One region of the Aminobacter sp. DSM 101952 genome, then DNA from elsewhere that is predicted to be linked to it. Evidence: riboswitches for the same ligand, from Rfam matches in the RefSeq annotation. Region 1 holds a riboswitch; each other region holds the start of a gene.
The links. Region 1 has a riboswitch for cobalamin ahead of ASC75_RS09335 (ABC transporter ATP-binding protein). Riboswitches for the same ligand answer to the same signal wherever they lie in the genome.
Positions count from the first base shown of each region.

Region 2: linked by a shared signal. The riboswitch ahead of bluB (5,6-dimethylbenzimidazole synthase) and the one ahead of ASC75_RS09335 (ABC transporter ATP-binding protein) in region 1 are both predicted to bind cobalamin.
Region 3: linked by a shared signal. The riboswitch ahead of ASC75_RS24900 (TonB-dependent receptor) and the one ahead of ASC75_RS09335 (ABC transporter ATP-binding protein) in region 1 are both predicted to bind cobalamin.
Region 4: linked by a shared signal. The riboswitch ahead of ASC75_RS21475 (ABC transporter substrate-binding protein) and the one ahead of ASC75_RS09335 (ABC transporter ATP-binding protein) in region 1 are both predicted to bind cobalamin.

Region 1 is NZ_LMCL01000009.1:51,519-59,356, forward strand. Features, by position in the region: gene ASC75_RS09320 (anthranilate synthase) at 1-1,931, opposite strand, end outside; gene ASC75_RS09325 (iron ABC transporter permease) at 2,174-3,181, opposite strand; gene ASC75_RS09330 (ABC transporter substrate-binding protein) at 3,236-4,180, opposite strand; gene ASC75_RS09335 (ABC transporter ATP-binding protein) at 4,200-5,015, opposite strand; cobalamin riboswitch at 5,123-5,331, opposite strand; gene ASC75_RS09340 (MFS transporter) at 5,364-6,530, opposite strand; gene ASC75_RS09345 (membrane-bound PQQ-dependent dehydrogenase, glucose/quinate/shikimate family) at 6,817-7,838, opposite strand, start outside.
Region 2 is NZ_LMCL01000032.1:128,076-135,913, reverse strand. Features, by position in the region: gene ASC75_RS20715 (glutamate synthase subunit beta) at 1-1,337, shown strand, start outside; gene ASC75_RS20710 (DUF459 domain-containing protein) at 1,528-2,766, opposite strand; gene ASC75_RS20705 (lytic murein transglycosylase) at 2,780-4,006, opposite strand; gene galU (UTP--glucose-1-phosphate uridylyltransferase GalU) at 4,259-5,146, shown strand; cobalamin riboswitch at 5,216-5,399, shown strand; gene bluB (5,6-dimethylbenzimidazole synthase) at 5,446-6,180, shown strand; gene ASC75_RS20690 (outer membrane beta-barrel protein) at 6,177-7,835, opposite strand.
Region 3 is NZ_LMCL01000035.1:177,356-185,193, reverse strand. Features, by position in the region: gene ASC75_RS24930 (malate synthase G) at 1-514, shown strand, start outside; gene ASC75_RS24925 (VOC family protein) at 648-2,201, shown strand; gene ASC75_RS24920 (2Fe-2S iron-sulfur cluster-binding protein) at 2,240-2,560, opposite strand; gene ASC75_RS24915 (cytochrome P450) at 2,577-3,830, opposite strand; gene ASC75_RS24910 (AraC family transcriptional regulator) at 4,003-4,848, shown strand; gene ASC75_RS24905 (arginine deiminase family protein) at 4,949-5,755, shown strand; cobalamin riboswitch at 5,907-6,109, shown strand; gene ASC75_RS24900 (TonB-dependent receptor) at 6,375-7,838, shown strand, end outside.
Region 4 is NZ_LMCL01000032.1:306,790-314,627, reverse strand. Features, by position in the region: gene ASC75_RS21495 (substrate-binding domain-containing protein) at 1-127, shown strand, start outside; gene ASC75_RS21490 (ABC transporter permease) at 303-1,289, shown strand; gene ASC75_RS21485 (ATP-binding cassette domain-containing protein) at 1,293-2,069, shown strand; gene ASC75_RS21480 (hydroxyacid dehydrogenase) at 2,085-3,116, shown strand; cobalamin riboswitch at 3,292-3,485, shown strand; gene ASC75_RS21475 (ABC transporter substrate-binding protein) at 3,758-4,807, shown strand; gene ASC75_RS21470 (iron ABC transporter permease) at 4,871-5,974, shown strand; gene ASC75_RS21465 (ABC transporter ATP-binding protein) at 5,971-6,744, shown strand; gene ASC75_RS21460 (LLM class flavin-dependent oxidoreductase) at 6,744-7,736, shown strand; gene ASC75_RS21455 (TCR/Tet family MFS transporter) at 7,753-7,838, opposite strand, start outside.

The sequences.
Region 1 (7,838 bases):
AAGACGATGCCGGGCTTGGAAACGCGGATACGCGACGGCTTGCCGTGCATCGGCACCGCCAGCTGGCGCAACTCGCCGCCATAGGCCTCGGCCAGCGCCTGCAGGCCCAGGCACACACCGAAGATCGGCAGGTCGCGGTCGCGCGATTTCCTGATCGTCGCCGCCGTGTCGAAATCCTTGGGCATGCCGGGGCCGGGAGAGAGCACGACGAGGTCGGGCTTGATGCGGTCGAAGATCTCCTCGGGCACCGGCGAGCGCACGGTGGACACGTCGGCGCCGGTCTGGCGGAAGTAATTGGCCAAGGTGTGGACGAAGGAGTCCTCGTGGTCGACGAGCAGGATCTTGACCCCTTCGCCGACACGCGCGGTGGTGCGCTCGGTGCCTGCGGAGTTGCCGGTCTTGGCGTCGCGGATGGCGGAAAGCATGGCTGAGGCCTTCAGTTCGGTTTCGGCTTCTTCTTCCTCGGGAATGGAATCGTAGAGCAATGTGGCGCCTGCGCGCACCTCGGCGATGCCGTCCTTGATGCGGATGGTGCGCAGCGTCAGGCCGGTGTTCAGGTCGCCGTTGAAATGCACCATGCCGATCGCCCCGCCATACCAGGCGCGCGGGCTCTTCTCGTTCTGCTCGATGAAACGCATCGCCCAGAGCTTCGGCGCACCCGTCACCGTCACCGCCCAGGCGTGGGAGAGGAAGGCGTCGAAGGCGTCCATGCCCTCGTGCAGGCGACCCTCGATATGGTCGACGGTGTGGATCAGCCGCGAATACATCTCGATCTGGCGGCGGCCGATGACGCGCACCGAGCCCGGCTCGCAGACGCGTGACTTGTCGTTGCGGTCGACGTCGGAGCACATGGTGAGCTCGGATTCGTCCTTCTTCGAGTTGAGCAGCTTGAGGATCTGCTCGCTGTCGGAGATAGCGTCCTCGCCGCGCTTGATGGTGCCCGAGATCGGGCAGGTCTCGACGCGGCGGCCGTTGACGCGCACGAACATCTCCGGTGACGCGCCGATCAGGTATTCGCCTTCGCCGAGATTGATGAAGAACGAGTAGGGCGAGGGGTTGATGGTCTTCAGCCGGCGGGAAATCTCCGAAGGGGCGGTTTCGCAGCGCTCGTAGAACATCTGGCCGGGAACGACCTCGAACAGGTCGCCGCGCTTGAAGCTGTCCATCGCCCGGCGCACCAGCTGGGCATATTCGCCCGGCTCGTGGTCGCCGCGCGGCGGGATGCGGTCGGAGGTCCTGAACGGCTCGGCAACGCTGTCGCGGGCAATGCCTTCGGTCGAAAAACCCTTGCCGGAATAGTCGTAGCGGTCGTGCCAGGCCTTGGCCGAATAGTGATCGACGACCAGGATCTCGTCGGGCAGGAACAGGACCAGGTCGCGCTGGCTTTCCTTGCGCTCGAGCTTGTGCTGGACCGGGTCGAACTGGAAGGCAAGGTCGTAGCCGAAGGCGCCGTAAAGGCCGAGATTGCTGTCCTCGTCCGACTTGAACAGCGCGGTGATGGCACGCAGCACGGTGAACACCGAAGGCACGCGCGAGCGCTCCTCCTCGGTGAAAACCCGGCCGGGGGTGGCGATGTCGAGCCTGATCAGGTGCTTGCCGGCCTCGGCGATGGTCAGCTCCTCGAGCGGTGCCAGCGCGGCGTGGATGACCGGCAGCAGCACCTCGCCGCGCGCATTGAGCGCCTCGATCTTCATCGAGCGCCCGCGTGCCGAGATGACCACCGGCGGGTCGATGATCGCGGTGTCCCAGCGGGTGTAGCGGCCGGGGTACTCGTAGTTGGAGGAAAACACCGCGCCGCGGCGGCTGTTCAGCCCGTCGAGATAGGTCTCGATCGCTCCGGCATAGGCGGTTTCGTGGCGTTGCCTGGTGATGGACACCCCACCAGCGGTCACGTAGCGCTCGGCACCGTTATCAAGCAGTTCCAACGTCATTCCCGTCTCCATCCGTTGCCGTGGGAGCGTTCCGGAGCCTGGTTCGAAAAAACAAATGGCCGCCCGGAAATCCCGTTGCGGCCATCACAATTTTCACGCGCACGCGCTTCAAGAGGCCGCTGTCAGCTGGCCCGCCACCAAATGTTCTGGAGCGAAGTCGTGTTCATGGCAAATCCATAGCTAGGAAAAACCGGGGGTGCAACTGGATTTGCGTCGTCTTGCATTGCATTACCAACTGACGCTCAATTTGTTGTCCGGCGGCGCATCAGCACCACGAAAGCCACGCCGCCGATCAGTCCGGTGACGATGCCGAGCGGCATGTCCTGCGGCGGCATCACCGTGCGGGCGGCCATGTCGGCGGCGATCAGGAAGATCGCGCCCACCAGCGCCGACAGCGGCAGGACGCGGCGATAGTCGCCGCCGACGAAGAAGCGCACGATGTGCGGGATCATCAGGCCGACGAAGGCGATGACGCCGGAATAGGCGACGGCGCAGCCGGTCAGCAGCGCGCAGACGACGAAGACCTTGAGCCGGAAGGCGCGCGCCGGGATGCCGAGGGCCGTCGCGCTCTCGTCGCCCAGCGTCATGGCATTGAGGTTGCGGGTCTGCGTCATCAGCCACGCGCCGCCGAGTACGAGGGCGATGAGCGGGTAGGGCAGGTGGCTCCACTGCGCCAGGCCGAGCCCGCCAAGCATCCAGAAGATGGCGACATGGGCGGCCCTGGGATCGCCGATGAAGATCGACAGGTTGGCGGCGGCCGAGATGATGAAGCTGACGGCCACGCCGGCGAGGATCAGCTGCCCGGCGGACTGGACCCGTGCCAGATTGGCGATGGCAAGCACCAGGGCGGTTGCCGCCATTGCCCCGGCAAAGGCGAAGACCGGCACGGTGGCCGTGCCGAACACCATGCCGACATGGATCAGCGCCATGATGGCGCCGAAGGCCGCGCCTGACGAAATGCCGAGCAGATGCGGATCGGCGAGCGGGTTGCGCGTCACCGACTGCAGCGCTGCGCCGACCAGCGCCAATGAGGCGCCGACGACCGCACCCAGGATGACGCGCGGGGCGCGGACGTCCCAGACGATGTTTTCGCGGCCGCTCGACCACACCGCCTCGACGCTTCCCGGAACCAGCTTGTTGGCGATGACGCCCCACACGGTCTCCAGCGGGATCGCCACCGGCCCGACGCCGACGGCCACGATCATGGCTATGACAAGCAGCACGGCCAGCCCGGGGATCAGGGCCGGCATGGCGTGGATCAGGACGTGCCGTGGTCCTGCGACGAGGTGGCGGTGCGACACGGGTCAGTCGGCCCGCATCGCGGCGGCGAGTCGCTTGATGGCGGCGATGTTGCGCGGCCCCGGCGTCGCCTCGTTGTATTCGAGCACGAAGAAGCGGTTGTTCTTCACTGCGTCGATGTCCTTGAAGGCCGGATTGGAGCGCATGAACTCGATCTTCTGCCCGGCGGTCACCTCGCCGTAGTTGACGATCACCACCATCTCCGGGTTTCGCTCGATGACCGGCTCCCAGCCGATCTCGACCCAGCTCGACTCGACGTCGTCGGCGATGTTCCTGCCGCCGGCAGCCTCGATGATCGCGGTCGGCATGGCGTAGCGGCCGGCAGTGAACGGCTTCTGCTCGCCGGAATCGTAGAGGAACACGCTGACCGGCTTGTCGAGCTTGGGCAGCGATGCCTGGAAGTCGGCGAGTTCCTTCTCGTAGCCCGATACCAATGCTTCGGCCTTCTCGCGCACGCCGAAGATGGCGCCGAGATTGTTGAGGTCGGCATACATGTCCTGAAGCGAGGACTTGTCCTTCTTCATGATGTGGATGCAGCTCTCGGTCAGCTCGTAGACAGCGACGTTGAAGGGCGCGAGCGTCTCCGGGGTGACGTCGCCGCCGACCTTCATGCCGTAGTTCCAGCCGGCGAAGAACAGGTCGGTGTCGACGCCGAGCAGCACTTCCTTGGTGACGTATTTGGGCGCGAGTTCGGGCAGTTCGCCGACGCCCTTGCGCAGCTCCTCGCTCAGCGTCTTCCAGCCGGAGATGCCGGAATAGCCGGCCATGTGGTCGCCGAGGCCGAGTGCCAGCATCATCTCGGTCAGATTGACGTCGTGCGAGACGGCGCGCTTGGGCGCGGCCTCGAAGGTCACGTCGCGGTTGCAGCTCTTGACGGTGACGGGGAAGCCACTGGCCATGGCTGAGGCGCAGGTGGCGAGCAGGGCGGCGGCGATGATGGGCAGGCGCATTTGGGCTCCTTGGGTTCTGTCAGCGTTCGAGATGGAATGAAAAGCGCGGGCGACCGGTGACGGGATGGTCGTCGAGGGTCGCGCCGACGGAAAAGCTCTGGCGGATGCGCTCGGGCGTCAGGATGTCGGCCGGTGCACCGCAGGCGACAGCGCGACCGGCGTCCATCACCAGCACCCGGTCGGCATGGGCCGAGGCGAGCGCGAGGTCGTGGAGCGAGACGATGACGGTGCAGCCGAGATTGCCAAGCAGTTCCAGGACCTCGAGCTGGTGGCGGATATCGAGATGGTTGGTCGGCTCGTCGAGGATCAAAAGGTCCGGCCGCTGCACCAAGGCGCGTCCGATCATCACGCGCTGCTTCTCGCCGCCGGACAGCGAGTTGAAGTCGCGCGCGGCGAGCGCGGTCAGACCGAGCAGGTCAAGGGCTGCCTCGACGTGGTCGTAGTCGTCGTCGCCGGTGCCGAAGCTGGTCACATGCGGGGTCAGCCCGAGTTCGACGATCTCGGCGACCGTCAGGCCGAAGTCGGAGGCGCTTTCCTGCAGCACGGTGGCGATGCGGCGGGCGCAGTCACGCGGCTTCATCTTCCAGATGTCGGTGCCGTCGAGCCGGACGGTTCCTGAAATCGGCTTGTGGTAGCGGTAGAGGCAGCGCAAAAGGCTCGACTTACCGGCACCGTTGGGGCCGACGATTGCAAGCATTTCGCCGGGGGCGACCGCAAGAGACACCGGTTCGAGGATGGGCCTGGAGGCGCGGGGCCCCCAGCTGACGCCATCGAGCTCGAGCAGTGCCGGGGTCGTGCCTACGAGGCGGCTAGCGGCGTGGACGCGATCGAGCATGTCCTCTCTCCGCAGTCAGGCGGAGGTGGCAGAACGATCCGGTGAGCGCGCCGGTACGGAAAAAGGCAGTCGCAACCATCATCATCTCCGCGGCACACCCCGGCCGGTTGAGTTAATCGGATGATGGCAGGTCTCCTGGCTTGCGGGTTTCTGCGCCTCGGAGCCTTCCCGGCCTTCCGGCCAGTGGCATTTTCCGATTTGCTATCCGCTCACAGTTGCGGGGGCAGCCACGGTTTCGCGTCGAGACGTCTTACCGTGTTCCCATTTAATCCGCTGCCCGAGTCAGGCAGCAGGAACCATCGGAGATGTGGCTACAGCAGTGGCGGATTGCTGACAATCGCTAAAGCGTCATGCCGCCTGCTGAATTGCGTCACGGCGGTCGAGCGCGAAGGAAAACAGCGCGACGCCGAAGGCCGTGAGCGCGATTGCGGCGCCAACGAGAGGCAGGTCGGCATAGCTGACGCCCATCGAGATCGCGGCGCCGCCCGCCCAGGCGCCGGCGGCGTTGCCGGCGTTGAAGGCGCCCTGGTTGAGCGTCGCGGCGAGGTTCGGTGCTTCCGAGGCGGTTTCGACGACGCGCATCTGCATCGGCGGTACGATGACGAAGGTCATCACGCCCCAGAGGAAGATGAGCAGGATTGCAGCTGGTGCCGAATAGCCGAGCTGGGCGAGGGCGACATGGATCGCAGCCATCACCACCAGCGCGCCGATGGCGGTCGGCATCAGCTTCCAGTCGGCCAGCTTGCCGCCGATGATGTTGCCGATGGTCATGCCGCCGCCGAAGAGGAGCAGGATCCAGGTGACCGACGCAACCGACACGCCGGTGACGTCGGTCAGGATCGGCTTGATGTAGGTGAAGACGGCAAACAGGCTGCCCGAGGCGAGCGCCGAGATGATCATGGCGAGCCAGACCTGCAGCTTGCCGAGCACCTTGACCTCGCTGGCCACGCCACCCTTGCCGGGAGGGGCGACGCCCGCCGGCACCAGCCAGGCGATGGCGGCGACCGAGATCAGGCCGATGACGACGACGGCGAAGAAGGTCATGCGCCAGCCGAACGCCTCGCCGAGTGCGGTGCCGCCGGGCACGCCGAGGATGTTGGCGAGCGTCAGGCCGGCAAACATCAGGGCAATGGCGCTGGCGCGCTTGTTGGCGGGAACCAGGCTCGCCGCCACCACCGAGCCAATGCCGAAAAAGGCGCCGTGGCCGAAGGCGGTGATGACGCGGGCGATCATCAGCGTCCAGTAGGTGGGGGCGATGGCACAGAGCAGGTTCCCGAGCACGAACATCATGGCGAGCCCGATCAGCACCGGCTTGCGCGGCAGTTTCGCCGTGCCCACCGCAATGATCGGCGCGCCGATAACGACGCCGAGTGCGTAGCCGGTGACGAGCAGGCCGGCGGCGGGGATCGATACGCCGAGGTCGGCGGCGACCTCCGGCAACAGGCCCATGATCACGAACTCGGTGGTGCCGATGCAAAAGGATGCAACGGCCAGGGCGATGATTGGCAAGGGCATGGGACGGCTCGGGAAATGCTGAAACGATTTAATCCCACATTTTCCTGATGTCGGCTGCGGCGCAAGCGATGTTGGTGCATTGCAGCAATGCGTGGCGCGCATGGCAGCCATTCGGCAACAGCAAGCCGGCTTACATCAGGATTGCTGGTCAGGTCGCGGCGAAGGAACTTGTAGAGCGGCTCGACGGCCGAATTGTCCGCTTGCGCGGCGGGCCAACACCGCCTTCGCAGGCCGGAAATAAAAAGGGGCGCCGAGGCGCCCCTTCCGTTGTCCATGCCCACAGAACTCAGTTCTGCTTCGGCAGCTTGTAGGCGACCACGTAGTCGCCGCGGTCGGGCGACTGGCGTGCGCCGCCGGCGGAGATGACCACATACTGCGTTCCGGTCTCGTGGGAGACGAAGGTCATCGGCGTCGACTGGGCGCCCACGGGCAGCCGGCCCTTCCACAATTCCTCGCCGGTCGTGACGTCCATCGCGCGCAGGTAGTAGTCCTGCGTGCCGGCGTAGAAGACGAGGCCGCCCGAGGTGGCGACGGGGCCACCGAGCGTCGGCATGCCGATCGGGATCTGCATCCCGGTCTTCATGCCGAGGGGGCCGGTGTCCTCGAGGGTGCCGGCCGGGACCTGCCAGACCAATTGCCGCGTTTCGAGGTCGACGGCGCTGATCGTGCCGTAGGGCGGCTGGTGGCAGGGAACGCCGAGCGGCGACATGAAGCCGTTCTTCAGCGCGCCGTAGGGCGTGCCTTTCTGCTGCGACAGGCCGTCATGGGCTGCCGAACCGCCATAGTTGTCGGCCTCCTCGCGGGCGATGAGCTGCACGAACTGCGGCATGCGGATGTCGTTGACGATCAGGAGGCCACGGGCCTCGTCGATCGCGGCACTGCCCCAGTTCATGCCGCCATAATAGCCGGGGTAGATCAGGCTGCGGTCGGTCCTCGGCGGCGTGAACTCGCCGTCGTAGCGCAGCTTCTTGAACTCGATGCGGCAGTAGAGCTGGTCGTAGGGCGTCGCACCCCACATCCGTGCCTCGGTGAACGGCTCGGTGCCGATCGAAGGCATGCCGACCGAGTAAGGCTGGGTCGGAGCGGTCCAGTCGCCCTCCATCGCGCCCTGCGGTACCGGGCGTTCCTCGACTTCGGCGATCGGCTTGCCGTCGCGGCGGTCGAGCATGAAGATCTGGCCGCGCTTGGTCAGCTGGATCAGGGCAGGGGTCTTGCCGCCCTTGCCGTCGGGCACGTCGTAGAGTGCCGGCTGCGCGGGAACGTCATAGTCCCAGATGTCGTGGTGCACGGTCTGGAACTTCCAGCGCT
Region 2 (7,838 bases), on a different contig from region 1:
AAAAGCAGGCTGCGCGCTGCATGGATTGCGGCATCCCGTTCTGCCATGGGCCGACCGGCTGTCCGGTCCACAACCAGATCCCCGACTGGAACGATCTGGTCTACAATGGCGACTGGGACAACGCGATCCGCAATCTCCATTCGACCAACAACTTCCCCGAATTCACCGGCCGCATCTGCCCTGCGCCTTGCGAGGAAGCCTGCACGCTGAACATCGAGGACATTCCGGTCGCCATCAAGACGGTCGAACAGGCGATCGCCGACAAGGCCTACGAGACGGGCTACATCAGGCCTTATCCGCCGGAGAAGAAGACCGGCAAGCGCGTCGCCGTCATCGGCTCGGGCCCCGCCGGCATGGCAGCGGCCCAGCAGCTCGGCCGCGCCGGCCATGACGTCCATGTCTACGAGCGCGAGAGCCGCCCCGGCGGCCTGCTGCGCTTCGGCATCCCGGACTTCAAGATGGAGAAGCACTATATCGACCGTCGCGTCGAGCAGATGGCGGGCGAGGGTGTGACCTTCCATTGCGGCGTCAATGTCGGCGTCGACAAGAAGGTCGCGGAACTGCTCGGCGAGTTCGACGCCGTGCTCTATTGCGGCGGCTCGGAAACGCCGCGTCCAGCGGGCATCCCCGGCGACGACCTCAAGGGCGTGCATGACGCGATGCCCTACCTCGTCCAGCAGAACAAGCGCGTCGGCGGGGAGGACATCCAGTCGGTCGCCTGGCCGTCCGAGCCGATCGTTGCCGGCGGCCAGCATGTCGTCGTCGTCGGCGGCGGCGACACCGCCTCCGACTGCGTCGGCACGGCATTCCGCCAGGGCGCGGTGCGCGTGACCCAGCTCGACATCCGCCCGCAGCCGCCGGAGAAGGAAAACAAGCTCGCCGTGTGGCCCTATTGGGCGACCAAGATGCGGACCTCGTCGTCGCAGGCCGAAGGCGCGCAGCGCGAGTTCCAGGTGGCAACGCTGGAGTTCATCGGCGAGGAAGGCCAGCTGACCGGCGTGAAGTGCTGCGAGGTCGACGAGAAGCGCAAGCCGATCCCGGGCACCGAATTCGTCATCCGCGCCGATCTCGCCTTCATCGCCATCGGCTTTGCCGGCCCGATTTCCGGCGGCCTGGTCAAGGAGCTCGAAGGCAAGCTCGACATCGCCTCCGACAGCCGCCGTTCGACCAATGTCGCGGCCAACGAGCAGGACTACAGGACCAACGTCGACAAGCTCTACGCTGCCGGCGACGTCCGCCGCGGCCAGTCGCTGGTCGTCTGGGCGATCCGCGAGGGACGCCAGGCGGCGCAGTCGATCGACCTGGCGCTGATGGGGGCGAGCGTCCTGCCGCGCTGAACCGATGCGGGTGCGTCCTTCGGGGCTCGCCCGCAGACCCAAGAGCTGCAATGACAACGAGGGCTCGCACCTCTGATCAGGACCGTAACGCTGCGGGCCTGATCAGAGGTGCGAGCCCTTGTTTTGTCTGGTGGATGGATCAATACCCTTTGCGGGCGGGCCTCGAAGGACGCACGGCGGGTCCTGCGTCCTACCGCCTGATCGCGGTCGTCGTTTCGGTGCCTTGCGCTGCCGGAAGCGGCTTGGGCGGCCAGGAAAAATCATCGGCGCGTCCGGGCGGCGCGGCAGGTGCTATGCCTTGCACGGCGAGTTTTTCGCCGGGCGAGCGTGGGTCGCCCTTGGGTGCCGCCTGCGCCCCCATCAATTCGGTGCCGCCATCGAGTTCGGGATCGGAAAGCGAGACCGGCACGGTGCGGTCGATGTTGACCGGCACGTTCAGTTCGCCCGGAGTCGCCTGCGGCAGGCTGGCGGGAACGACGGCCTCCATTCCCTGCGGGGTGATGCCGAGCAGCTTGTTGAGCGGTTTTTCGGCGAAGAAGGCGAGCTTGCGCTTGCCGGCGCGGGTGACGTTGATGCCGTCGTCGGAACGCAACCGCACCGGCTGGCCGTTGATGTCGGGGCCTGACGTGACGAAAGCGCCGTTCTCGTCGACGAAACCGTCCCAGACGTCGACGAATTCGCTGCCGGCTGCCTCGGTCGCGGCACGGTAGATGTCGTTGAAGGCAAGCATGTCGGTGCTCATCTTCGACGATTTGAACGCCGGCATGCCGACCCACAGGAACGGCACCTTGGTCTCGGCGATGGCCTTGGCGAGCTTTTCTGTGCGGGCGGCGTATTCCTTGGTCCACGCCGGGCTCATCGGCGGTTCGCGGTTGTCGGCGACCCGCATCTGCTGGCGGTCGTTGGAGCCCATCATGACGATGATGGCTGCCGGCTTTTCCTGCTCGATCAGTGCCTTGGCCTGCTCGGGCCAGTTGTAGTGGTCCTCGCGCACGAAGCCCGACGAACCGTTGGTCCTGTCGACGACACGGATCTTGGCATTCTCGGCAAAGACGGTGCCCAGCCCCTCCGCAAGGCCGCCGCCGAGGAAGTCGCCGATGACCAGCACGACGCGTGCGTCGGCCGCTTTCTCGATCACCGGCACGACGGGCTCGGCCGGGCGGCTGACGTTGCCGGCGGTCGCCTTCGGCTTGCGCGGCGTCTTGCGGATCTTCTTGCGCGGCTGATCCTGCGGCTGTTCGAGGATATAGGGGTCGACGCGCTCGCGGCGCGGCATGAACAGGTCACGCAGCGACCAGCGCCGCAATATGCCCTCCTGGGCAATGGCCGGGGAGGGCGCGGTGCTGGCAATCGCGGTCAACGCGATCGCCGCGACCAGCGGCATCGTCAGGCGCAGAGCGACTTTTCCCGAACGCGACGATGCCAACAGCAACCTCCGATTGCTAATTCCGCCTCAGCCTGTTGAGCACTTCCATGCTCGGATGGCCGTCCTGCGTCAAGCCCAGCTGTGCCTGGAAAGTCTTGATCGCCGAGCGCGAACCCTCGCCGATCTTGCCGTCCGCCTTGCCGTCGTAATAGCCATGCGCCGACAGCCGCTTCTGCAGCTCCTGCTTCTCCTCGAAGCTGAGCTTTGTGAAGGGGCGCTTCCAGTCCTGCACCAGACCGCCATAGCCGGCGATTTCGTCGGCAAGAAGACCAACGGCGAGCGCATATTTGTCGGCGTTGTTGTAGCGCTTGATGACCGAAAAATTCTTGGTCATCAGGAAGGCCGGGCCGCCGCGGCCGTCCGGCACCTTGAGCGTCGCCACGTCGGAGCCGCGCTTGAAGGCCTTGCCATTGGCGCGTTCGACGCCGAGCGCTGCCCATTTGTCGAGCGTCATCGAGCCGGACGGGAACTTGCGGCCCTCGGGCAGCACGACCTCGTAGCCCCAGGTCTTGCCGCCCTGCCAGCCGTTCTTCTTCAACAGGTTGGCGGCGGTTGCGAGCGCGTCGGGCACCGAATTCCAGATGTCGCGCTTGCCGTTGCCGTCGGCGTCGACGGCATAGGCCTGGTAGCTGGTCGGGATGAACTGGGTGTGGCCCATGGCGCCGGCCCAGGAGCCGACGAGGTGGCTCTCGTCGATGTCGCCGCGCTGCAGGATCTTGAGCGCCGCTATCAGCTGTGTCCGGGCGAACTTCGCGCGCCGCTTGTCGCCATAGGCGAGCGTCGACAGCGAGCGCACGACATTGCGCATCACCTTGTCGTTCTTGAGAATCTCGCCGTAGTTCGATTCCATCGACCAGATGGCAAGCAGGATGTAGCGGTCGACGCCAAACTTGGCCTCGATGCGGTCGAGCCACGGCTTCCACTTGCGGGCCATCTCGCGGCCGACCGTGATCGACTGGTCATGGACGCGATTGTCGAAATAGTCCCAGACGGGGGCGGTGAATTCGGGCTGGAAACGGGCCTTTTCCAGCACTTCGGGGTCGGCCGAGGTCACACCGCGAAAGGCGCGGTCGTAAGTCGAGCCGGAAATCCCGTTGTCTGCGGCGACCGAGCGGAAGCTCGCTACCCAGCGCTGGAAGCCGGCTTCGGCCGCCGCCGGGCCGGCCGGCAGCATGAATGCCAGCGAAAGGCCGGCGATTGCAGCGGCGCTTGCGAGGCCTCTGGCGGTCTTGCGAAGGGGCATTCTTTCCTCCTTGGAGAGATCAGAAATACGATTCATCGCCGATGCCGGTTATCAATCAGTTTACCATAGCCCCCTTGGGGAACGAAAAGCGGTTCTGGCGATTGTTTCCCGACTGGTTTCGACAATCAAGATCGCGTGATCGATCCTCTTGCCGGCTGCCGGCGAATATGTGAACGCATTCAGTATTCATCAATTCCGCTATGGCAGTGTGCCTGCCCGATACTCGTAATCCTCCATCGGATGAACCAAGCAATGAAAAGAGTTCGCAAGGCAGTTTTCCCGGTCGCGGGCCTCGGCACGCGTTTTCTGCCTGCCACCAAGTCGATCCCCAAGGAAATGCTGACGGTCGTCGATCGTCCAGTGATTCAATACGTGGTCGACGAAGCACGCGAGGCGGGTATCGAACACTTCATCTTCGTCACCGGCCGCAACAAGGCCGTCATCGAAGATCATTTCGACGTCCAGTTCGAACTCTACGACACGCTGGCCCAGCGCGGCAAAAGTGAACAGCTCGAGCGTCTGCAGCGCCTGCAGCCTGCGCCCGGCCAGACCTCGTTCACCCGCCAGCAGGTCCCGCTCGGCCTTGGCCATGCGGTGTGGTGCGCGCGTGAGCTGGTCGGTGACGAGCCCTTCGCGCTGCTCCTGCCCGACATGATCATGCAGTCGGAAAAGAGCTGCATGCGCGAGATGGTCGAGCTTTATGCCGAGACCGGCAACAACATCATCGCGGTGCAGGAATGCGATCCTGCCGAGGCGCACAAATATGGCATCGTCGGCAAGGGCAAGGCGGTCCACACCGGCTTCGAGATCGAAGGCATGGTGGAAAAGCCGAAGCAGGGAACCGCGCCGTCGAACCTGTTCATCAACGGCCGCTACATCCTGCAGCCGGAGATCTTCGACATCCTGGCCAAGCAGGAGCGCGGCGCCGGCGACGAGATCCAGCTCACCGATGCGATGCTGAAGCTGGAGAAGCAGCAGTCCTTCTACGGCTATCATTATCGCGGTCGCACATTCGACTGCGGTTCGCCGGAAGGCTTCGTCGAGGCCAACGTCGCCTTTGCGCTGTCGCGCGCCGACATCAACGAGCGCATGGCCGGCGTCATCGAGGGCTTGCTCGGCGAGATGAAGCCCGGCCGCTGATCCCTGTCGAAATGTCGCCCGCGCGCCAGCTTTGGACGCGCGGAGCGATGGCCATCGGCATCGCAGCCGTATAGACATCTCCTGCCAGGTGCCCGCAGCGATGCGGGAGAATCGGGAACACGGTGCAAATCCGTGGCGTGCCCAACGCTGTAAGAGGGACCGCATCGGCAATAGCCACTGTTCGTAGAACGGGAAGGCGCCGGAGGCGGGCTGAACTCGAGCCAGAAGACCGGCCCGGCAGAAATCGTCCACCGCATGGTCAGGCGGGGGAAACCGATTTGCTCGCCAGGGGACACGCGATGCCGGCCGACCATGCCCATGCCGATTCAGGCTGTTTCGACCTTGCTGCCCAGGATGCCGTCTATCGCGCCATCTTCACGCGGCGCGACGTGCGCAGCCATTTTTTGCCCGATCCGCTCGACGACGAAATGCTGGCGCGCCTGCTGATGGCGGCCCATCACGCGCCGTCGGTGGGTTTCATGCAACCGTGGAACTTCATCGTCATCCGCGATCAACGGCGCAGGCAACAGGTGCGCGACCTGTTCCTGGCCGCCCGCCAGCAGGAACTGCCGCATATCGCCGAGGAGCGGCAGGCGCTGTACCGCAAGCTCAAGCTCGAGGGCATCTGCGAGAGCCCGCTCAACCTCGTCGTCACCTGCGACCGCAGCCGGTCGCGGAACTCGCCGCTGGGGCGATGGCACAATCCCGAGATGGACCTCTACAGCACCGTTTGCGCGGTCCAGAATTTCTGGCTGGCGGCGCGGGCCGAAGGCGTCGGCGTCGGCTGGGTCAGCATCATCGACCGAGAGGCGCTGAAGCGGATGCTCGCCATTCCCGAACATGTCGTGCCGGTCGCCTATCTCTGCGTCGGCCGGGTGTCGGAATTCGCCGCAAGACCCGATCTCGAACGCCATGGCTGGGGCAGCCGGCTGCCGCTTGCCGACCTGATCATGAGCGAGGAGTATTGCGGCGACGGCGAAACGGAGCTGAAAGACGCCGCAGCCAGGCTGGCCGGTACTCCGGTTGGCGCCTAGCGCTGCACCCTCAACCCGACAAAGACGCTGTTGGTCTTGCTGTCGCGGCCGGCCAGGGTGCTGTCGAAGGTTTCGTGGCGCAGCCTGCCGGTGAGGCCGGCATAGCGGTTGAGCCACCAGGTCAGGCCGGCTTCGGCGCTGAGCCTGAGTTCATGGTCGTCCCTGCCAGCATAATCGCGCCAGCCGACGCCGGCCGCGGCAAAGCCGGTGAGGTTGGCGCGAATCTGACGCTCGACGCCGAGGCGGCCGGTGTAGAGCACCGAGCCGCTTTCGCCCGGCGTCGTCGAACCTTCGACCTGCGTCGTCCCGTTGAGCGTAACGATGGTGCCGCGCATCGGCGACCAGCGCAGATCCGCGGCGATCGTCGCCGCCGAAATCGTCTCCAGCCGGTCGTCGTCGAAGTCTTCCGAAAGCCAGCCTGCGGAAATCTCGCCGCCGAACTTCTCGCCCATGTCGAGCTCGACGCCGGCGCGGGCGCCGATCCGGTTGGACGAGCGTTCGAAGCCGGCCGTGTCGAACCTGAGATCGTAGACGCGGCGCCCGTATTCGATCTCGCCGAAGGGTGTCAGCGCCGGGGAAATCTCATATCCGGCACGGAAACGGCCGGTATAGAGCGTCGAGTTCCTGTCTTCCTGCGAAAGCGTGCCGCCGCCCGACAGGTCGGCGTCGCTGAAACTCTCTTTGGCGGCTTCGCCGGTCACGGCAAAGCGCAGCTTGCCGACGTCCTTCTCGACACCGATGCTGCCGTCGAGGGTGTGGCGCACCGGGCGCGACGCGGTGCCGACGATCACCACCGGCGAACTCGCCGATTCCGGGCGGATGTCGTAGCCGAGGGTGGCGATGGTGCGGATATCGTCGGCGAAGTCGAGCTGCAGCCGGCCGTCGATGCCGGCCTCGACATCCTCGACCTCCTGGCCCGAGACGGACTTGCGGACATTGCCGTAGGCGTCGATGGTGGCCGAGTGGCTGTCCCAGTCTGAGGCCGCATTCAGGCGCAGCGTGGTTTCCGACAGCACCGCCGACTTGCCGTCCGAACTCGAATCGGCGTTGGAGGTGGCGGTGACGCCCTGTTCGAGGCTCGGCTTGAGCAGGAAGGTGCCGAAGCGGATGCCTGTCGGCTCGAACGGGTTTTCGTCCGGCACCGGCCTGCGGCCCTCGATCGCTCGCTGACGCTCCGATTCCGGGCCGTTTTCTTCCGCGATCAGCGAATCGACGGTTCCCTGCCGCACCGTGCCGGTGGTCAATTCTTCATCCTGCTCCGGCGTGGCAGCTGTCGTTGCGGCTGCCCTAGCGGGGGCGGCGCGTCTTTCGCGTGCTTCCCTGGAGCGCTGGATTGCGGTCGTCGTCGGACGGCTGGACGGGTTGGCGGCATCGGCCGCATAGGCGTTGGGTGGTTCGCTAAACAGGTCGTCCGTGCCGGCCGGGTCGGTTTGCTCCGGCACGGCGCCAGGGCTGATGGGCTGGTAGGTGGCCGCCTGGTCCTGGATTTCGGGGGCAGGCTGCTGTGCCGGTCGCCGGCGCAACAACTGTGCGGTCGTGTCGGCCTCGTTGACCGCGCCGCGCAGGCCGGCTTCCTGGGCATGCACCGGCAGGGCGCAAAGCAGGGTTGCTGCGCTTGCCGTTGCCAGCAAGAAGCGCAATCCCGCACCGCTCATTCG
Region 3 (7,838 bases), on a different contig from region 1:
CTATCACCTCGTCGACGTGGCATCCGTACAAGACCAGTTGCGCGGCAAGGAGCAGACCTCGCTGACCGACCTGCTGACCATTCCGCTGGCAACGCGCAGCTACACGGCCGAGGAGATCCAGACCGAGCTCGAAAACAACCTGCAGGGCCTGCTCGGTTATGTCGTGCGCTGGGTCGGCCAGGGCGTCGGCGTCTCGACGGTGCCCGATCTCGACAATGTGCGCCTGATGGAAGACCGCGCGACGCTGCGGATCGCCTCGCAGCACGTCGCCAACTGGCTGCGCCACGGCATCGTCGGCGAAGCCGGGGTGCGCGAGACGATGCAGCGCATGGCAGCCGTGGTCGACAGGCAGAATGCGGACACGGAAGGCTACAAGCCGCTGGCGCCCCGCTTCGACAGCCCGGCCTTCAAGGCGGCCGAAGACCTGGTGTTCACCGGCCGGACCCAGCCCAGCGGCTACACCGAGCATGTGCTGCATGCCCGCCGCCGCGAAGCCAAGGCGCTATCCGCCTGAACGATCTACCTGGCATTGCCAAAGGCCCCGCGACGAGCGGGGCCTTTTTGCGTGGTGCGACATGCCCACGGCTTGCGTGGCCTGCCCGGCTGATGGAATGTCGAGCGAGAAGCAAATCGGCCGGGAGTGCACCATGGGCACCGGAATCCACCACATCACGCTCATCACCCGCAAGGTGCAGGCCAATGTCGACTTCTATGTCGGCTTTCTCGGGCTGAGGCTGGTCAAGCAGACCGGCGGCTATGAGGACGCGACCCAGCTTCACTTGTTCTATGGCGACGGCGCGGCCAATCCGGGCACGCTGATCACCTTCCTGGTCTGGGAGGATGGCGCCCGGGGGCGCGTCGGCCATGGCCAGCCGAGCGAGATCTCGCTCGCCATCGAGCCGTCGAGCATCGGCTTCTGGTTGACCCGGGCGCTGTCCCACCATGTCGAGATATCAGGCCCGGTCGACGAGATGGGCGAGCCGACGCTCAGGCTCAAGGATCCCGACGGGGTGATCGTCAAGCTCGTCGGCATCGGCGGCTTTGCCGCGACCGATGTCTGGGAGGGCAGCGGGGTGCCTGCCGATCACGCGATCCGGCGCATCCGCGGCGCCACCATCATGAGCGAAGTGCCGGAGATGACGGAAAGCTTCGTTGCCCGGCATTTCGGCTATCAGCCGACGGAAAGCACCGAGTTCATCCGGCGTCTCGTCTCCGACAGCGGCGACGTCATCGACATCAGGGATGCCAAGGGTTTCTGGACGAGCGCGCCGGGCACCGGCACCATCGACCACATCGCCTTCCGTGCCGGCGACATCGACGAGGTCGAACGGGTCCATGGCGAACTCGGATCCAGCAATTCGACCATCACCAATGTGCACGACCGCAAGTATTTCTACTCGCTCTATGTCCGCGAACCGGGCGGCACACTGTTCGAGCTGGCGACCGACGGACCCGGCATGGCGATCGACGAGCCGGCCGAAACGATGGGCACGCAGCTCTTCGTGCCGCCGGAACGCGCCGACAAGATCGACGAGCTGGTGACGATGCTGCCGCAATTCTCCTGGCCGGGAGAGGAGCGGGTGATCTATCGCGACCTGCCCTTCGTCCACCGCTTCTACACGCCGAAAGATGCCGACGGCCGCGTCATCGTCCTGCTGCACGGCTCCGGCGGCAACGAGACCAGCCTTTTGCCGTTTGCCGCCAAGGCCGCGCCGCGCGCGACATTGCTCGCCCTGCGCGGCCGCGCCACCGACGAAGGCACGCCACGCTGGTTCCGCCGGCATTCGGCCAACACGTTCGACCAGGCCGACATCAAGTCGGAGGCGGAAGCGCTCGCCGCTTTCATCGAGGACGCCATCGAGGCTTACCGCATCGATCCCGAAAAGCTCGTCTTCCTCGGCCACTCCAACGGCGCCAACATGATCGCGGCGACCATGCTGCTGCACCCGCATGTGATCCGCCGCGCGGCGCTGCTCAGGCCGGCGATGGTGCTGGAGCAGCCGCCGGCCGCCGATCTCTCGGACGTGGATGCGCTGCTCGTCGCCGGGAACGTCGACGTGTTCAGCAATTTCGGCCCCGATCTCGCCGCGCTGCTGCGCGACGCCGGTGCCAAGGTCGACGCCCGCACGATCGCCTCGGGCCATGCCTTCGAGGCGGCCGATGCCGAGATCGTCGGCAACTGGATCGCCGCGCGCGACTGAAGGCCCAGGTGGCGTGTGAGGCTCGGGGAAGCCCGGCCTCAGTACTGCTCGCGCGGCAGGTGAACGACCAGCCCGTCGAGCGCCTCCGACATCTTGAGCTGGCAGGTCAGCCTGCTGCGCTCGGTCGGGTTCATCAGGCACTCGATCATGCCCTGCTCGGATTCGTCGGGTGCCGGCAGGCGTTCGGTCCAGCTCTGGTCGACATAGCAATGGCAGGTGCCGCAGGCACAGGAACCGCCGCATTCGGCGAGGATCTGGTCGATGCCGTTGGCGACCGCCACGGACATGACGCTCTGGCCCTGCTGGGCGGTGAGTTCGGTCGCCTGTCCGTCGGCGTCGATGAAGGTTACGCGGTACATCAGGAATACTCCGGGATCAGGCAGGCGTGAGAGCCAGGCGCAGCGCCTTGGGGCCGCGCACGGACAGGCCGCGCTTGTATTGCGGCTCGGCCTCGGCAAGCGCGATCGACGACAGGCGCGTGAGCAAGGTGGTGAAGATCACCTCCATGTCGAGGCGGGCGAGGTGGTTGCCGAGGCAGAAATGGGCGCCGCCGCCAAAGGCGAGGTGACGGTTTGGGTTGCGGCCGGCGTCGAAGACATCGGCATCGCCGCCGAAGGCGGCCGGATCGCGGTTGGCCGCGCCATAGAGCAGGCCGAACTTGGTGCCGCGCGGGAACGACTTGCCGCCGACCACGCAGTCGGTGGTGGCGTAGCGGTGGAAGAAGGGCAGCGGCGATTCGAAACGGAACATCTCCTGGATCGCGGTGTGGATCAGGGCGGGGTCGTGGCGCAGCCGCGCCATCTGGTCAGGAAAGCGCAACAGCGCGTGCATGCCCGAACCGAGCACGTCGATGGTCGAGCCGTGGCCGGCCATCAGGATCAGCATGCAGGTCGAGACCAGCTCATCCTCGTTGAGGTGGCCGGCGTCCTGCGCCGCGATCAGGCGAGTGATCAGGTCCTCCTGCGGCGCAGCGCGGCGCTCGGCCATCAGCTTGAGCAGATAGTGGTAGAACTCGGTCGTCGCCTGCTCCGCCAACGCCTTGCGCGCGTCGGAACGGTCGATGTCGAAGAACTGCACCACGCGTTCCGACCAGACGCGCAACTGCGGGCAGTCCTCGTCGGGCACGCCGAGCACACGACCGATGATATGGCCCGGCACCTGGGCGGCGAGGTCTTCGACGAAGTCGATCTCGCCCTTGTCGATCAGGCTGTCGACGAGCCTGTCGACGAAACTCTGGATCATCGTGCGCTGGCGGGCGATGAAGGCCGGCGTGAACTCGCGGAACACCTGCCTGCGCAGCCGGTCATGCACCGGGCCGTCGCTGTCGAGCATGGAGAACTGGACGAAGCGCTGGTGATGCGGCATGTCGAGCCAGTTCTGCAGGCGCTTCTGCTCGGTGATCTCTTCCTCGGACATGAAGAATTCGGGCGAGCGCACCATCGAGATGTCGCGGGCGATGCCAGCAACATCGTCGAAGCGCGTCACCAGCCACATGTCGAAATCGGCGAAGAACTGCGGCTCGCCCTTGTCGCGCAGCGCGGCATAGGCGGGATAGGGGTTCTGGGCGAAGGTGGCCGACAAGGGCTCGAAAGCCGTGCCGTGTTCGCTTGCCTTCGGGGTAGCGGTCATCCGACGCTCCAGTCATGGATTTTCGGCAGCATGGAGGCCGCCACCATCCAGTCTAACGGCAATGGCGGCGAGATGAATGCATGCCACTCGCACGATGCTGGATAAAACTCGCATCGCGATTTGCAAACAGGTACAGTAGGCGAAACCCTCCGACGGCGACGCCTGCGCAAAAATGACCAACGGGACAGACGAAAGCAATTCGATCTTCTTCCACACGCCGGGCCGGCATGCGGATGCCTTTCCCTACAAGATCCTTGTCGCCGGCCGCACGCATTTCGGCCATCGCGACGGCCTCGTCACCAGGCGCTTCCACCACCATACGCTGATCTGCACGCTGTCCGGCCAGGGCCTGATCGAGACCGGCGGCAGCCGGGCGGCGGCCGGGCCCCGCACCATCGCCTGGCTCGACACGTCGATGTCATATGCCCATGGCTGCTACCCCGATGCCGACCACTGGCGCTATCTCTGGATGAGCATCGAGGGCCATGGGCTCGACGCCGTGTTCTCGTTCCTCCGTGTTGCCGGCAACCCGCTGTTTGCGACACAAGGCGAGGGCGTCGCTGCCGGCTTCGAGCGTGCCATCCAGAACCTCGCCCGGCGCGGGCAGACGACCGACGCCATTTCGAGCGCCGTCGTCGCCCGGCTTGTCGAAACGCTCGTCGCCGAACGCGGCGAGCAGGACAGCTCGGAAGATCGCGGCGAACGCGTGCTGCGGGTGATGCGCGAGGTGCGCGCCGACATCGCGCGCAACTGGCCCATCGAGGAACTGGCCGCGATCTCCAACCTCAGCGCCTCGCAACTGCACCGGCAGTTCAAGCAAAAGACCGGCACGACGCCGATGGACTGGATCCGCCACGAGCGCATGAACCTGGCCAAGCGCCTGCTGATCGCAGCCGACATCAAGATCGCTGCCGTAGCGCTAAGCTGCGGCTATGCCGATCCCTATCATTTCAGCCGCGACTTCCGCCGCATCGCCGGCCAGTCGCCAAGCGAGTTCAGGCGGGCGCAGGGGCAATAGCGGCTCGACGACGATCGCTGGCCCAGTGCCTGCCCCGTCGACATGCCACTTCGTTTCGGGCAGGCTGCGGACCTCGCCCCACCAGCACGAGCGCACCGACATGACGTCCAAGCCAGCGGTCTACGAATTCAACGCGGCCATCGTGCGCGAGCCGGCTCGGTCGGTTGTCAACGGCCTGCGCGCCGACGACCGCGGCAACCCGACCTATGACGGCGTCAAGGCCGAGCATGCGGCCTATGTCGCGACGATGCGCGCCGCAGGCGTGGAGGTGACGGCGCTGCCGGCGCTTGAGGCGTTTCCCGATTCGATCTTCGTCGAGGACCCGGCGCTGGTGTTTCCCGAAGGGGCGATCCTGCTTCGGCCCGGCGCCGAGACGCGCGTCAGGGAAACCGTCGAGATCGCACCCACGCTGAAGGCCATGTTCGGCACCGTGGTCGACCTGCCCACGCCCGGCTATGCCGATGGCGGCGACGTGCTGACGACGCCGAGAAGCGTGATGATCGGGCTGTCGGCCCGCACCGACCGGGCTGGTGCCGAAGGGCTGATCGCCAGCCTCGACCGGCTCGGGCGCAAGGGCGAGATCGTGCAGACGCCGGAAGGCGTGCTGCATTTCAAGAGCGACTGTTCACTGCTCGACGGCGAGACCATGCTGTCGACGAAGCGGCTTGCGCGCTCGGGCGTGTTCAAGGGTTTCCGCGAGGTGCTCATCCCCGAGGGCGAGGAGCCGGCGGCCAACGCGCTGCGCGTCAACGACGTGGTGATGGTCGGGGCGGATTACCCCCGGACCATCGCGATGCTTGACAAGCTCGGCTACCAGGTGGTCGCGCTCAAGACCACCGAGATCGGCAAGATCGACGCCGGCCTGTCGTGCATGTCGCTGCGCTGGCACCGCGGCCAACGCCTTTGATCGGCATGCCGTCCCTGAGCGTCGGCAAGTATTGGTCAAGCTTCGTGACAATGTAGGGATCGCGACAACGGACCGGGCGGTTTGCGACAATCGCAACCGACGAGACGTCCGACAGCAACAGATCAATTGACAAGGCTTCCGCCGGCTGTCTAGTCTCGACCCCGGAATCGGTTCCACCGAAAGGTGGATGAAAAGGGAACACGGTGAGGCCGAAGGCCAAATCCGCGACTGCCCCCGCAACTGTAACCGTTGAGCCTCTTCCATCATGCCACTGAACGCATTCGTGCGTTCGGGAAGGCGGAAGAAGGCTATGACACGGAAGTCAGGAGACCTGCCCGTTCCGGTCACCCATGCTTGTCCACGGGGTGTGGTCAGGCGCGGTCGCCCGTGGCGGTGACATTGAAAAGTGTTGCCGCATGCGGAAGGCCGCCGGGTCGATCTTGTCCCAATGTCTGCCTGCCGACCTGTCTTGCCTGCGGTTTGGAACCGGGTGCGATGCCTGTCGCGCCCACCGAACCATTTGGGGGCAGAATTGCAGAGACTCATCCTCGCCACCAGCGCCGTCGCGCTGGTCATTCCGACGCAAACCCACGCGCAGCAGTCGCCGTCGCGCGACGACGTGACCGTGCTTCGACCGCTGGTGGTGTCGACGCCGCTGCGGCGCGAGACGGCGCTCGTCCGCTCGACGTCGTCGGTCACCGTCATCGACGAGGAGGAGCTCCGGACATCGGCGGCCGCCGACCTGCCGTCGCTGCTCAAGCGCTACGCCGGCGTGTCGATCATCGGCTATGGCGGCCAGGGCTCGGCCTCGAACGTCTCCCTGCGCGGTATGTCGGCCGGGCAGACTCTGGTGCTGGTCAACGGCATCCGCACCGCCTCGGCAACCAGCGGCACCAGCTCGATCTTCAACATTCCCCTTGCCTCGATCGAACGAATCGAGATCGCCAAGGGGCCGCACTCGGCCCAGTATGGCGCCGACGCGATCGGCGGCGTCGTCAACATCATCACCAGGCAAGGTGGCCAGTGCGCCGACGGCCGCAGTGCCTGCGCCAGCATCACCACCGGCGTCACATACCCATGGGGCGGCTATGTCTCGGGCGATGTGCGCGGCCGCAGCGAAGGAGGCGTCGACTACTCCGTCGGCGGCAGCATTCTCGGCACGCGCGGCTACGACTTCACCACGCCGCTGGCCTGGGGCCACGAGCCCGACGATGACGGCTTCCTGCAGGGCTCGCTGAATTTTTCGCTGGCCAAGGAATTCGACTGGGGCAGGCTTTATGCCGACGGCCTGTTCGCACGCGGCCGTTCGCAATATGACGACACCTTCCCGTCCAGCAATGAAGTCGACACCGACACGTTTGCCGGCAAGGCAGGTGCGCGGCTGAAGCACTCCGACAGTTGGTCCTCGACTGTCGAGCTGTCCAGCAGCCTGGACAGTTCGACCAACTTCCGTGACGGGGTTCCGGGCGACAGCAGGTTCGACACCAAGCGCTACGGCATCTTCGCCTCGACCGAAAAGACCTTCGAGACCGGCGATGCCCGCCATGTCGTGACCGGCGGGGCCGAGGCCTATCGCGAACAGGTCGATACCACCGTCGATTTCGACGTCACCTCGCGCGGTCTCGGGGCGGTGTTCGGACAATATTCGGTCGAATATGGCGCGCTGACCATCGACAGCGGGCTGCGCTACGATCACAACGAGCAGTTCGGCGGTGCCACCACCTACAATATCGGTGCCAGCTTCGAGATCGTGCCCGATCTCGTCGCCCGGGCCTCCTACGGCACCGGCTTCCGCGCCCCGACCTTCAACGACCTCTATTATCCCGGCTATTCGAACCCGAATTTGAAGCCGGAGACATCCCGGTCCTACGAACTTGGCGTCAACTGGCGGCCTACCGACAGCACGACGCTCGACGTCGCCTTCTACCAGACGTGGCTGAGCGACGCGATCGCCTCCAACCCGCCCACCTACGTCCCCTTCAACGTTGCGCGCGCCAAGGTGACGGGCGTCGAGGCATCGCTGTCGCACGAGTTCGGCGACCGCTGGAGCGGCAAGGCATCGATCGACTACCGCTCGCCCAGG
Region 4 (7,838 bases), on a different contig from region 1:
CTACATGGCGCTGTCGATGGCGGCGATGGCCGCCAGCAAGATCCCGCCCGGCTTCGACATCATCGTCGGCTCGCTCTATGAAAAAGACCGGGCGCAGCTCTACGACGACATTCTGGCCGGCAAATAAGCCTGCCAAAGCCTCGGCCCGGACATCCCGGGCCGGGGAGCCTCCGCCGGCACCGCTCGATCTTCGATGCAATGGCATCGCTGCCGGTTCGGTTTCATGCTGCCTAATGGGTGCGCATCCAGCACCGTCGCAGCGTGGCCACCCACTGACGACCAACGTCTCTCACGGATCAGTCATGGACAATCGATCACTCGTGCAGCGCTTCATCGCGAAGCCTGAATTCGGACCATTGGTCCTGCTCATCCTGGAAATCGCGATCTTCTGGTCGATCAATCCGGACTTCCTGTCGCCGCTGAACATTTCCAACACGCTTGCCTTCACGGTCGAACTCGGCCTCATCGCGCTGGCCATGACGCTGTTGATGACCTCGGGCGAATTCGACCTGTCGGTCGGCTCGGTGTTCGGGCTGTCGGCGGTGGTGATGTGGACGGTGTTCAACACCGGCCTTGCGCCGCTGCCGCTGGCCTTCCTGATCGCCATCGGTCTTGCCATGTTGATCGGCTTCGTCAACGGCTGGTTCGTCACCCGGCTCGCCATCCCGTCGTTCCTGGTGACGCTCGGCATGCTTTTGATCGCGCGCGGCTCGGCGCTCTACATCACCGACGGATTTCCGCAGCGGACCTGGAACGCCGAGGATCAATGGCTGGCGCAGCTTCTGGTCGGCGACTTCTACGTCGGCGGCTTCCGCGTCTACATGTCCCTGCTGTGGTTTGCCCTGTTTGCCTTTCTTGCGCATTATCTGCTGACCCAGACCAAGGCCGGCAACTGGATCCAGGCCTCGGGCGGCAACCCCAACGCGGCGCGGGCGCGCGGCGTCAACGTCCGGCGCACCAAGGTGGCGCTGTTCATGCTGTCGTCGGCGATGGCGGCATTTGCCGGCATCATCAGCTCGATCCGCACCTCGGCCGCCAACCCCAACAGCGGCACCGGCTACGAGCTCGAGATCATCGCCATGGTGGTCATCGGCGGCACGGTGCTGACGGGCGGACGCGGCACGATCATCGGCACGGTGCTCGGCATCTTCATCCTTCGCATCATGCGCAATGGCATCGTCATGGTCGGCGTGCCCGGCCTTGCCTACAACATCTTCATCGGCGCGATCATCCTCGGCATGATGGCGCTGCATTCCTGGCTCGAACGCCGTCACAATGCGGGGACCTGAGCGATGACCCAAGAACTCGTCCGGATGCAGAACATCAACAAGTTCTACGGCCGCATCCATGCGCTTCGCGACGTGTCGCTGACGGTCAACACGCATGAGGTGGTGGGCCTGCTCGGCGACAACGGGGCTGGCAAGTCGACGCTGATCAAGGTGCTGTCGGGGGCAGTGCCGATGACCAGCGGCGAGATTTTCGTCAAGGGCAAGGAGGTGCAGATGAGAAGCACCACCGACGCCATCGAAAACGGCATCGAGACCATCTACCAGGATTCGGCGCTGGTGCCGCAGCTGTCGATCGCGCGCAACCTGTTTCTCGGCCGCGAACCGGTCAAGGGGCCGGCGCTGTTCAACCGGCTCGACCACGAGATGATGAACGAAGTGGCTGGCACGCTGCTCAAGCGCGTCGGCATCACCAAGAACATACCGCCGACCACACCGATCGGGGCGCTGTCGGGCGGCGAACGCCAGGCGGTGGCGATCGCGCGCGCCATGCATTTCGACAGCAACCTGATTATCCTCGACGAGCCGACCAACAATCTCGGCGTCGCCGAGACGCAAGGGGTGTTGCGCTTCGTGCGCGAGGTGCGCGACAGCGGCCATTCCTGCATCTTCATCGCCCACAATATCCACCATGTCTTCCAGGTGGTGGACCGGATCGTCGTGATGCGCGGCGGGCAGGTGGTGGCCGACAACATCGATCCCAAGCGGTCGACCATCGAGGAGGTCGAGCGGGTGATCACCGGCGAGCACCTGATCGAGGCGCTGGGCCTCGACCACGGCTAGGCAGCGGAGAAAAGCATGTCGGATCGATCCAGGCCGCTCGTGCTCAGCGCTCCCAGGCCGCGCACGCTGGAACTGATCCTTGCGCCCGGGGCCTTGGCCAGGCTGCGAGCCGAGAACGAGGTGATCGAGGTCGAGCCCGAGGAGATTGCCGCGCTTGCCCCCGACATTCTCGGGCGCGTGCGCTACCTCATCGGCCAGCCGGCCTTGTCGCTCCAGACGCTGGAGGCGATGGTCTCGCTGCGCTGCATCTTCAATGTCGAGGGCAACCTGCTCGACAACATGCCCTACGAGCATCTTTTCGGGCGCGGCGTTCATGTGGTGACGACCAGCCAGGTGTTCGCCGAGCCGGTGGCCGAGATCGGGCTCGCCCTGGCGCTCGACCTTGCCCGCGGCATCACCGACGCGGACCTCGCGTTCCGCGAGGGGCGCGAGCTCTGGGGCGCCGAGGGCAATGGATCGGCGCGGCTGCTGTCCGGCGCCGACATCGGCTTCATCGGCTTCGGCGATCTCGGCAAGGCGCTGAACCGGCTGCTTGCAGGCTTCCGCGCCCGCGCCAAAGCCTTCGACCCGTGGCTGCCGCCATCGGTGCTCCGGGAGAGCGGTGTCGAACCAGCGACGCTCGATGAGGTGCTTTCGGGTAGCGACGTCGTCTTCGTGGTGGCCTCGGTGACCAGCGAAAACCAGGGTTTTCTCGACGCGGGCTCCTTCGCCCGCATGCGCCAAGGCGCGGCCCTGATCCTGCTCAGCCGCGCCGGCGTCGTCGATTTCCCCGACTTGATCGACGCCGTGCGCAGCGGCCACATCGTGGCTGCCAGCGACGTGTTCCCGGAAGAGCCGCTGGCGCTGGATCATCCGGTGCGCAGACTGCCCGGCTTCCTGCGCTCGGCCCACCGGGCCGGCGCGCTCGACATTGCCTTCAAGCGCATGGGCGACATGGTGCTGGAGGACATGGCCCTGATGGACCGCGGCCTTCCGCCGATGCGCTGCAAGCGGGCCGAACGCGAGACCGTGTCGCGCATGCGCTCGAAACCGGTCGAGCGGAACTAGATGTTCGATACATCTGCAGTGTCGCGGGCGCTGGCGGACAAGTCGTTCTGGCATTGGGTTGCATGCCTTGAGGAGAACTCAAGAGAAAATCCACCCGTCTTCTTGGCCGGCAGATGAACGACTTTCACTCCATTGCTAGTCCTGTAAATCACCCTTGACTTTGACATGCCCACGAATAGGGTGCGCGCGTCATGGTCTTCCGCCGACGAGGTGGAAGCTAAGAGGGAATCCGGTGTGAAACCGGAGCTGACCCGCAACTGTAAGCGGTGAGCCGTTCGCCCAAATGTCACTGGCAATATTGCCGGGAAGACGGGCGGCATGGGCTGCGATCCGTGAGCCAGGAGACCTGCCTGACAGAGTGAGATTCCGTGGTCGGGGTGTGCCACAGGAGTGACGGTTCCATTTCGAAGGCCCTGTTGCGGCTTTCGTCGGGCCCGCATTTCCGCACCTCGTCCCCGGCAGGCAGAGGTTGGCGCGGCGATGTCGGGAAGATCGGTTTCCCCATGTTCGAAGAGCTTCGGCGGGCGCCTTTGGCGTCGTCCGGCGTGCTGCGCCTGTTTGCCTGTGTCGTCTGACCGAGGCCTGCCCGGACATGTGCAGGCCTCGGCACGCCCCGCACCGCATTTGCGCATGGAGACATCATGAAAATCACTCAGCTAGCCCTGTGGCTCGGACTTGCCCTGGCTTCGGCCATCGGCTTGGCACCGGCGGCCGCCGAAACCTTCACCGACGATGCCGGCCGCAAGGTCGAGCTGGAACTGCCGATCAAGCGGGCGGTGATCTTCAACCGCTATGCGGTTGAGTTCGCCCGTGCCATCGGGGCCATAGACAAGGTCGTCGGCGTCGATGCGAGCACGATGCGGGACCCGACCTACTGGCCGCAGTTCAAGGACAGCGACATCGTCGGCCAGGGCCAGACCCAGCCCAACTACGAAGCGATCGTGGCGCTCAAGCCCGACGTGGTGATCATCCCGCGCAATGGCGTCTACGAGGAGGCGGCGCGACAGCTCGAAGCCTTCGGCATTCCGGTTCTGGTCGTCACCGCCTGGGACACGCTTCAGCACGTCGAGAACGTGACGCTGTTCGGCAAGCTGTTCGACAGCACGGAAAAGGCCGATGCGCTCAACGCCTATTACACCCGCTACATGGACCTGCTGGCCGAGCGCCTGAAGGACGTCGAGCGCAAGAAGGTGTACCTCGAAGAGGTGCGCGACCTGGTGACGGTTACGCCGGGTTCGGGCTGGCACGACATGATCGAGGCCGGCGGCGGCATCAACGTCTTCGGCGACATCGACATCAAGAAGCAGCCCTCCTCGCGCGGCAACGAGAACAGCTTCACCGTCGATCCCGAGGAGATCATCGCGCGTAAGCCGGATCTGGTGATCAAGCTGCAGCCCGGCTCCTACCAGACGATCCCGGAAGCGAAGTTCGCCGACAGCTGGAAGGCGATCGTCGCACGCGAGGAAATTTCGGGCGCGCCGGTCGGTGCGGGGGGCAATGTGCGCTTGATCAACTACTATCTGGCAGGCGGCTCGTCCAAGGTGACGGGCGCGCTGCAGGTCGCCAAGTGGCTCTATCCCGACCGCTTCGCCGACATCGATCCCGAGGCGGCGATGAAGGAATGGATCGAGATCTACCAAGGCCTGCCGTTCCAGGGCGGCATGACCTACCAGGGTAGCGCCTCCAACTGACGAACCGGCACGCCGCCGCCGGCAAGGCCGCGGCGTGCCTCCCCCAATCCGGAGGCTTCGACCATGGACATCGCAACGACTGCCGGTCTGGCGCGCGGCCATTCTAGCGGCATCGCCAACCGCTACCGGCAGTCTGGCTACTGGCGGCTGGCGATCATTCTGGGTTCACTGCTGGCGCTTGTGGTCGTGGCAGGATCCGTCGCCATCGTCGGCATTGCCGAGACGGGTCTGACGGCGCTGCTGGCGATCGTGGTGGAAAAGGTTTCCTTCGGCTACATCGTAGCCGACGTCGACCCGCAGCAGGCGCGAGTCCTCCTGCACCTTCGCTTGCCGCGCGTGGTGATGGCGATCGTGGCCGGCGGTTCTCTGGCTTTTGCCGGCGTGCTGATGCAGGCGATCACGCGTAACCCGCTGGTCAGCCCCTACACCATCGGCGTGTCCTCGGCCGCTGCCTTCGGCGCTTCGATCGCCATCATGTTCGGCGTCGGCTTCAGTGCCGCCGGGCTGTATTTCGTGCCGTTGACGGCGTTTCTCTTTGCGCTGGGCTGCGCCGTGCTGGTGTTTTCCATGGCTTGGCTGCGCGGGATGGGTGCGCAGACCATGGTGCTGACCGGCATCGCCCTGATGTATTTGTTCAGCGCGATGACGGCCGCCGTGCAGTTCGTCGCCACCCAGGAACAATTGGCCCGTGTCGTGCATTGGACGTTCGGCAGCCTCAACGGCATCGGCTGGGATGCTGTTGCCGTCGCCGGAATGGCCTTGCTGGTGGCCCTACCGCTCGCCCAGTCGAAGGCATGGCAGTTCAATGCGCTGACGAGCGCCGGCGACGATGTTTCACGTTCGCTCGGCATCAATGTCGCGTTGCTGCGCGGTCTCGCCGTCGTCCTGTCGGTGGTGGTGTCGGCTGTGGTGATCAGCTTCACCGGCGTGATCGGTTTCGTCGGGCTGATCGGGCCGCATGTCGCGCGCTTGATGATCGGCAGCGACCATCGTTACCTCATTCCGTTCTCGGCAATCTGCGGCGCCATGCTGCTGCTGCTGGCCGACACTGTCGGGCGCATGGCGTTCAGCCCGACGGTCATCCCGGTGGGCATCGTCGTCGCCTTCGTCGGCGTGCCGCTGTTTCTGCACCTGATCCTGTCGCGCCGCTCGGAGTATTTTTCATGAGCGACTATCTTTCCGTCGACAAGGTCAGCTTCGGCTATGGCAGCCGCCCGGTGCTGCGCGAGGTGTCGGTCGCGTTGAGCAAGGGTCACATCCTTGGCCTCATCGGGCCGAACGGTGCCGGCAAGTCGACGCTGGTCAGGATCGTGCTCGGTCTGTCGTCGCCCTCATCCGGGCGGGTATTGCTCGATGGCAAGGATATCCGCGACCTGACCCCGAAGGCACGCGCGCGGCGGATCGCCTATGTGCCGCAATCCTCGCCGCTCAGCTTCCCGGCTACGGTGTTCGAGACCTGCCTGCTCGGCCGGACGCCGCATATGGGGGCAAGTCCCTCCGCGAATGACCTGGCTGTCGTCGAAGAATTGCTCTGCAGGCTCAGGCTCGAGGATTTTGCCTTTCGCCTGATGTCGGAACTCAGCGGCGGCGAACGCCAGCGCGTGATGCTGGCGCGTGCGCTGGCGCAGGAAACCGACGTGCTGGTGCTCGACGAGCCGACGAGCGCGCTCGACATCGGCAACCAGCTGTTTACGCTTCGCGTGGTGTCGGAGATCGCGCGCGAGCGGGGCGTGACGGCGCTGGTGGCGATACACGACCTGTCGCTTGCCGCGCGCTTTTCCGACAGCCTGCTGCTGCTAGACAAGGGTGTGGTGGTCGGCCATGGTAACTGGCAAAGCACGCTCACCGAAACGACGGTGCGCGACGTTTATGGCGTCAATGTCGAGATCGGGCTGCTGCGCGATATTCCCGTCTTTGCCCCGCACGAGTTGACCTGATGCGGCTGGACATTGCCGGCTTTGCCCGCGGCGGCCGCACCGAAAGCCATGAACATGTCCTGGGCCTGTGCGAACAGGCCGAGCGCATGGGCTTCGACGGCATCTGGTTCAACGAGTTTCACTTTCAGGACCCGCCACAGGCATATCCGTCGACGATGATGCTGGCGTCCGCGATCCTTGCCCGGACGCAGCGATTGCGGGTCGGAACCTCGATCGTGGTGACGCCGCTCTACCATCCATTCCTGCTGGCCGAAGAGGTGGCGCAACTGCACTGGCAGAGCGGCGGCCGGTTCGACCTGGGCATTGGCCGTGGCACGCACCCGGCGACGCTGGCGGCGTTGGGCATCCCCGCTGAAACCACCCGGGATCGCTTCGAACAGTCGTATCGAATCCTGCGCGATGCCTGGGTGACCGGGGCGAGGATCGGAGAGGGGCTGTGCTGGCCGGCGTCGGAGATTTCGGTCGGGCCGCTGCTGGCAGGGGAGAACGTGCCGGTCTATGTCGCCGGAACCTCTCGGGAAACGCTCGGCTTCGCTGCCCGCGAACGACTGCCCCTGCTGCTCAGTCTGGATCCCCCGGAAGGCGCGCAACTGGCCACTTATGGCGCGATCCTTGCGGAGCAGGGACATGACTGCCGATTGCAGGCGTCGTCGCTGTCGCGCTACGTCTGCATCGCACCGACGACGGCGCAAGCGATGGCCAAGCTCGACGACCTGATGCCGCGGCTGTTTCAACGCAGGCTGGCATCGGCACGGGCCGCAGGACGGCCAATCGACCAGATCGTGCTTCAGGACCGACATACTGCGATGGCCCGGCAGGTGATCGCCGGCTCGCCCGAGGACTGCGCCGCACAGCTGGCTTCGCTTGCTTCAAGCACCGGGATTGGCGCCGTCCGGCTGGTTTTCAACGGCAACGGCATCCTCGCCACGCTGCCGGCACTCCGCGACATGGAACTTTTCGCAGGCGAGGTGCTGCCCGTATTGCGAGGCTGAGCGGTGGCCTGGCGGTTCAGGCCGTTTCTTCCGCCGCATCGGCGCGGTCGGCCTTGCGGGCGACCGCCCAGCCGAGCAATGCCGCCGACAGCAGTACGGCCG